Linked DNA regions of Rhodopseudomonas palustris. The protein of the gene in region 2 interacts with the protein of the main gene of each other region in a pairwise test. Links are inferred from orthologs where the notes say so. Each region holds a gene or a part of one and is shown on either strand. Other genes may lie near its edges. The genes, in order: mobA and RPPS3_RS14940.

Region 1 (3,166 bases), 830 kb from region 2 along the record:
ATGTGGCTCCTCATCCTTCGAGACGCCCGGCAAGGCCGAGCTCCTCAGGATGAGGACTTCGGACGCTTGGCAAAGGCCAAATCCGCTTCAACCAATCGATGAAGCGCTCTAGCTCGCGAACCCGGAATCTCGAAGTTATTTTGCGGCTGCGCGGCCGAGCCGTCAGTACCCTGAATCTCCAGATTCCGGGTTCGCCGCTGCGCGGCGCCCCGGAATGACTCGCGCTTGAGTGGTACGTGTTCAGGCCGACGACTTCTTCTTGGCAGACTTGTTCTTGCCAGACTTGCGCGACTACGATTTGCGGCTAGACGATTTTCGCGCGCTGGATGTTTTTCGCGTGCTGGATGACTTCGACGACTTGCGGCCCGATGACTTCTTCGTCCCGGCCCGCGTGCTGCTGGACTTTGTCGTCCTCTTGGTCGTCCTCTTGGTCGTCTTCTTCGTCGTCTTACGGCCGGACTTAGTGGCCTTTTTGGTCGACGCCTTTGCAGCCTTCTTACCGGCTTTCTTCTTTGGCACCTTCGCGCCTTCGGCGCGAGCTTCCGACAGACCGATCGCGATCGCCTGTTTGCGGCTCTTGACCTTCCTGCCGGAGCCGCCGCTCTTCAGCGTACCGGCCTTGCGCTTCTTCATCGCGCGGCCGACCTTGGCGGACGCTTTCTTGGAATATTTCCGGGCCATGATCTCCTCCCTATGGAACGATGATCAATGATACCGGTCGGCGATGGTTCCTTGGCGGAGCTATCAGTCCTGCTCACCGTCCACAGCCGGTGCGCTGGCGAGCTTCTCGATGACGAACACGATCACCTCGTTGCTGCGCTCACTCGTGATGATGCGATCGCCGGTCTCGCCGATCAGCACCGGAATATCGATCAGCGCCATCGGATCGGTGCAGCGGACTTCCAACACATCGCCGGGCTGCAAACGCGGCAGCGCCTTGCGGGTCTTGAGCACCGGCAGCGGGCATTTCAGCCCGGTGAGATCGAGAACAGTCTTGGCCATGGCGGCGGACGATGACGAAGCCGCGGCGCGCGGTCAATTGCCTTCGGCCTCGTTCTTATTGCCGAGCCGCGCCATGGTGAGCTAACGACGGGCATTGCCGAGTGACGACGTGGTGCGGAGTGCGCAATGGCTGATGTTCGACCACCCGCCGTCATCCTGGCCGGCGGCCTTGCCCGCCGGATGGGCGGCGGCGACAAACCACTGCGGTCGATCGCCGGCCGGCCGCTGCTGGCTCATGTGATCGAGCGCCTGCAGCCGCAATGTGGCGCGCTGGCGCTCAACGCCAATGGCGACCCGAGCCGGTTCGGCCGCTTCGCCCTGCCGGTGATCGCCGATACGGTGCACGACTTCCCCGGCCCGCTCGCCGGCGTGCTGGCAGCGATGGAATGGGCGGCGACGGCGCAGCCGTACGCGCAGCATGTTTTGACCGTGCCGGGCGATTGTCCGTTTCTGCCGCGCGATCTGGTGGCTCGGCTCGGTCAGGCCCGACTCGCTCAGAATGCCGAGATTGCCGTGGCGGCATCCGACGGCCACTTGCATCCGGTGATCGCGCTGTGGCCGGTTGCGCTGCGCGAGGCGCTGCGAACCGCCTTGGTCGACGAGGACATCCGCAAGGTCGAACGCTTCACCGCGCGCTATCGGCGCACCGAGGTGGAATGGCCGGTGACGCCATTCGATCCGTTCTTCAACGCCAATACGCCGGAAGATGTCGCGGAAGCCGAACGCATCGCGGCGGGCGACAAATAGCAGGCAATCTCCCCCGTCATTGCGAGCGGAGCGAAGCAATCCAGCCGCGTGCACCGAACTGGATTGCTTCGTCGGCTTCGCCTCCTCGCAATGACGGAGGCGATGTACGAGCCTACGGCGTCAGCACCGCGCGGCCGACCAGCTTGCCCTTCTGCAGATCGAGCAGCGCGTCATAGGCTTGCGGCAAGGCCACCTTGGTGACCGGGATCGGCGACACCTTCTTGGCGCGGACGAGGTCGAGCAATTCCTGCGTCTCCGCAAGATTGCCGACGTAGCTGCCCTGGATGGTGATGGCGCGCATCGGGATGAACGGCAGCGCCCATGGGGCGCCGCCGCCGAACAGGCCGACGATCACCAACTTGCCGCCCTTGGTGAGACAATCGAAGCCGAGCTGCGCGGTCTGCGGATTGCCGACCAGATCGAGCGCGCCGCGCACCGGGCCTTTGGCGATGGCGGCGATCTGCGCCAGCGCCTCGGGGGCCGCAGCATCGACGGTGCCGAGCGCGCCGGCCTTCTGTGCCGCGTCGCGCTTGGCTGCGTCGATATCGACCATGATGGCGCCCTTGCCGCCCATTGCTTTGAGCAGCTCCAGGGCCATCAGTCCGAGTCCGCCGGCGCCGAAGATCACGATCGGGCTGTCGAGGCAGAAGTCGAGCTTCTTCAGCGCGCTGTAGGTGGTGATGCCGGAGCATGCATAGGGCGCCGCGGTGACCGGATCGAGACCATCGAGGCTGAGCAGATAGCGCGGATGCGGCACGATCAGTTCGTCCGAATAGCCGCCGTCGCAATACACGCCGAGAAACCGCGGTTTCAGGCACATGTTTTCGTCGCCGGCTTTGCAAACATCACATTCGCCGCAACCGATCCACGGATACACCAGCGCGATCTCGCCGATCTTGGCGTCCTTGGCATCAGGACCGGCGGCGATGATCTCACCGACGGTCTCGTGCCCCATCGTCAGCGGCAGCGCGACGCCGCGATCCTGCAGCGACAGCCGCTTGCGGCCGTGGCCGAGTTCATAGCCGCCTTCCCAGATGTGCAGATCGCTGTGGCAGATGCCGGCGGCCTTGACGCGCACCAGCACTTGCGTGCCGGTCAATTCCGGCGTCGGCCGGTTGTCTTCGCTCAGCGGTTTGCCGAAATCGGTGACGCGAAAGCTCCTCATGGCGTAGTCTCCCGAGAGTGTTTTTGTTTATCGCCGAAGCATGCCACGGCGCCGCACGGCCGTCGATGGCCGGCGCAGCTTACGCCGCGCTGCGGAATTCGGCCGTGGTCTGCGCCACCAGCTCGGCGATCGGCACGATGCCGCCGATGCCCGACGCCGAATGGCCTGCGCTCCAGATATCGCGCCACCGCTTCGGTCGATCCTCCCGTGCGCCGACATCGATATCCTTGCCGATATCGATGCCGCCGCGCT
Region 2 (3,198 bases):
GGCCCGCACGCCGACGACAGAGCGGGAGACCAGCTCTGTCCGCTGCGCGCCTCAATACTTGCGGTACAGCCCGATCAGCTTACCCTGGATGCGGACGCGGTTCGGCGGCAGGATCCGCACCTCATAGGCGGCGTTGGCCGGCTCCAGCGCGATCGAGGCGCCGCGGCGGCGGAAGCGCTTCAGCGTAGCTTCCTCTTCGTCGATCAGCGCCACCACGATGTCGCCGGTATCGGCGATGTCGTTCTTCTGGATCAGCGCCATGTCGCCATCGAGGATGCCGGCTTCGACCATCGAGTCGCCGCGCACTTCCAGCGCGTAGTGCTCGCCGCTGCCGAGCATGTCGGCCGGCACGCTGATGGTGTGGCTGCGGCTTTGCAGGGCTTCGATCGGCGTACCGGCCGCGATCCGGCCCATCACCGGCACCGCGACGCTGCCGCGATCATGGTCATCCTCGGCCGGCGCCGGGCTCGGCGGCCGCACCTTGCCGAGATTGCCTTCGATTACGCTCGGGGTGAAACCGCGGCGGCTGTTGCCGGGCATCCCGCCGGTGTCGGGCAGCTTGATGACTTCGATCGCGCGGGCGCGATTGGGCAGCCGCCGGATGAAGCCGCGCTCTTCCAGCGCGGTGATCAGGCGGTGGATGCCGGACTTGGAACGGAGGTCGAGCGCATCCTTCATCTCGTCGAAGGACGGCGGCACGCCGGCTTCCTTCAGTCGCTCGTTGATGAATTTCAACAGCTCAAACTGCTTGCGCGTCAGCATCGGCAAATCCCCAGTCGGCGATGATGTGCCGGTTCGAGGTGCGTTTCGGTTCGGGCCACGAGCCCTTGTGAGAGCGTCACCGTCGCCGAATCTCGAAAACAAATCATGAACGGACACTATCTGTTCGGGGTGTGTTCCGCAACCTCTTAATCGAAATCTAGGATTTTCACGGGTCGCTATAGCGGGAGCTTAAGGATGACGCAGGGTGAACCGGCGGGTGCGGCCGGCGCGAAAGCCGGGCGCACGATCAGCGCTTCCGCCGATGCCAGCCGCGCCAGCAGCGACGAATCCTGGCTGTCGACCGGAGTGGCGAGCTGCCGTCCGGTCTCGTCGCGCGACAGCGTGGCGCGCAGATAGTCCTCGCGCTGATCGTTGGCAGAAAGATCCGCGCCGAGCAGCGCCGGCTCGCGGACATGCCGTGGCTCGCTCATGCCGCACAGCGCGCGGATCAGCGGCACCATGAACAGCACCGCGCAGACGTAGGACGACACCGGATTGCCGGGCAGGCCGATCACCCGCATCGGGCCGAGATGACCGTGCATCATCGGCTTGCCCGGGCGCATCGCGATCTTCCAGAACGCGATCGTGGTGCCTTCGGCCTCCAGCGCGCCTTTGACCAGATCGTGGTCGCCGGCCGATGCGCCGCCGGTGGTGACGAGCAAATCGACGCCGAGATCGCGCGCCTGCCGGATCGCGGCTTGGGTCGCTTCCAGCGTGTCGGCGGCAATGCCGAGGTCGATCACGTCGGCGCCCTCGGCGCGCGCCAGCGCACGCAGCGCGTAGCCGTTGGAATAGACGATCTGGCCGGGAGCGGGCGCCGTGCCCGGCATCACCAGCTCATCGCCGGTGGCGAGCATCGCCAGCCGCGGGCGGCGATGCACCGGCAGCGCCGCGTGGTTCATGCCGGCGGCGAGCGCGAGGTCGCGGTCGTTCAGCCGGTGACCCTGGCGCAGCAGCACCTGGGATTCCTTGAAATCGATTCCGGCCGGGCGGATGTGACGGCCGGGTTTGACGGCTTCATTGACGGTGACGCGGTCGCCGTCGCGCACGGTGTCTTCCTGGATCACCACGGCGTCCGAACCGTCCGGCACCACGCCGCCGGTGAAGATGCGCAGCGCTTCGCCTGGGCCAATGCCGATCGTCGCCGGGCGGCCGGCCGCGATCTCGCCGATCACCCGGAGCGTTGCCGGTGTCGCCGCCACGTCCGCAGCGCGCACGGCGTAGCCGTCCATTGCCGACATCGCCTGCGGCGGCTGGGTCCGCAGCGCGGCGAGATCGCGCGCCAGCACGCGGCGGTGCGCGTCCTCGATCGCGACCAGCTCGGTGTCGAGTCCATGCGCACCAGCCAGCACCGCGGCCAGCGCGTCGTCGACCGGCATCAGAGCCATCGGGCCTCTCCCTCGCAGGCAAGTTGAAATCGAACCGTCACGATCCGGCTTTAGGTGGCGCGCAGCGCCCGCGCAAGATGCGCTCGGCGTCGGCGGCGAGCGCGGCGTGCCGCCGCGTCGGCCTAAATCATTATTGTCGAACCGTCGTCTTCGCCTGTACGACCGGTTCCAGGCATCGAGCGGACGTGGAGCGCGCAGATGGAAGATTTCCCGAAATGGTTCCTGCGGATCATGGTCGTGGTCGGCATCATCGCGTTCGGCTCGGTGTATTGGATGCGCCACGACTGGAGCAAAGGCTGGGCGCCGTCGTTCAACGCCGGCGATTACGGCCCGCCATCCGCATCCGCGCCTGAGCCTGCAGCGGCCCCTGTAGCCGCGCCGGCCGCGGCTCCGAGCGAAGCCGCGCGGCCTGCGGCAGCGCCGAGCGCACAGGCGAGCCGTACGTCGACGCCGTGCCAGCCGATCGGCCGCACCGCCAAGGGCGAGCTGGTGTACTCGATGGATTGCCGGGCGCTGCCGGCGCAGTAACGAACGGTCGCGGCATTGCGCGCGAGTCCACGCCGCAGTGCTTCTGAAGCGTTAATCGATGATCTCGGCGCCTTCGGCGCTGAGGCGGGCGAGACCGTCCTTCATCTGCTGTACGCGCTCCGGCGAGTGGCCCTGCCACTTGGTCACTTCGGCGACGATGCGCAGCGGATGCTTCGAGCGATAGGACAGCGTCGGATTGCCGGGAAATTTCTTGTCGGTGAGATTGGGATCGTCTTCGAACGGGCCGGTCGGTTCGACCACATAGATCCGCTGCGGCGCATCGCCGGCGGCGAGCTCGGCGCCCCAGATCGAAGCGTCCAGCGTGCCGGAGAAATACACCCAGGACAGCGGCGCGACGGTGGTGAAGTTGGACTGGTAGCCGATCACGATCAGCTCCCCGGGACCGAGATCGGCCCGTGTCCCGTGGAAGAACTGACGCACGAACATGCTGACCGCTGCGGACATGAGGGGCGCGCTCCGGTGTGACTGAACCGACGACAACGACGTCGGTGTGTGTCGG

The links.
Region 1: the proteins of RPPS3_RS14940 (region 2) and mobA interact in binary tests that used the Escherichia coli proteins (3 or more experiments, as listed by UniProt). The link is inferred for Rhodopseudomonas palustris from one-to-one orthologs.

Annotation. Positions count from the first base shown.
Region 1 is NZ_CP019966.1:4,022,828-4,025,993, forward strand. Bases 90-2,938 are described here. They hold mobA (molybdenum cofactor guanylyltransferase MobA), read left to right. Parts: upstream 90-1,128; coding sequence 1,129-1,749; downstream 1,750-2,938. Other genes in these bases: RPPS3_RS24900 (hypothetical protein), read left to right, coding at 260-712; RPPS3_RS18730 (sulfurtransferase TusA family protein), read right to left, coding at 745-1,002; RPPS3_RS18740 (alcohol dehydrogenase), read right to left, coding at 1,862-2,914. Outside these bases: RPPS3_RS18745 (NAD(P)H-dependent flavin oxidoreductase), read right to left, coding at 2,994-3,166. UniProt on the Escherichia coli protein: Transfers a GMP moiety from GTP to Mo-molybdopterin (Mo-MPT) cofactor (Moco or molybdenum cofactor) to form Mo-molybdopterin guanine dinucleotide (Mo-MGD) cofactor.
Region 2 is NZ_CP019966.1:3,193,727-3,196,924, reverse strand. Bases 45-2,925 are described here. They hold RPPS3_RS14940 (molybdopterin molybdotransferase MoeA), read right to left. Parts: upstream 2,151-2,925; coding sequence 939-2,150; downstream 45-938. Other genes in these bases: arr (NAD(+)--rifampin ADP-ribosyltransferase), read right to left, coding at 2,730-2,925; RPPS3_RS14935 (hypothetical protein), read left to right, coding at 2,349-2,678; lexA (transcriptional repressor LexA), read right to left, coding at 52-762. In the rest of the region: more of arr, read right to left, coding at 2,926-3,143. UniProt on the Escherichia coli protein: Catalyzes the insertion of molybdate into adenylated molybdopterin with the concomitant release of AMP.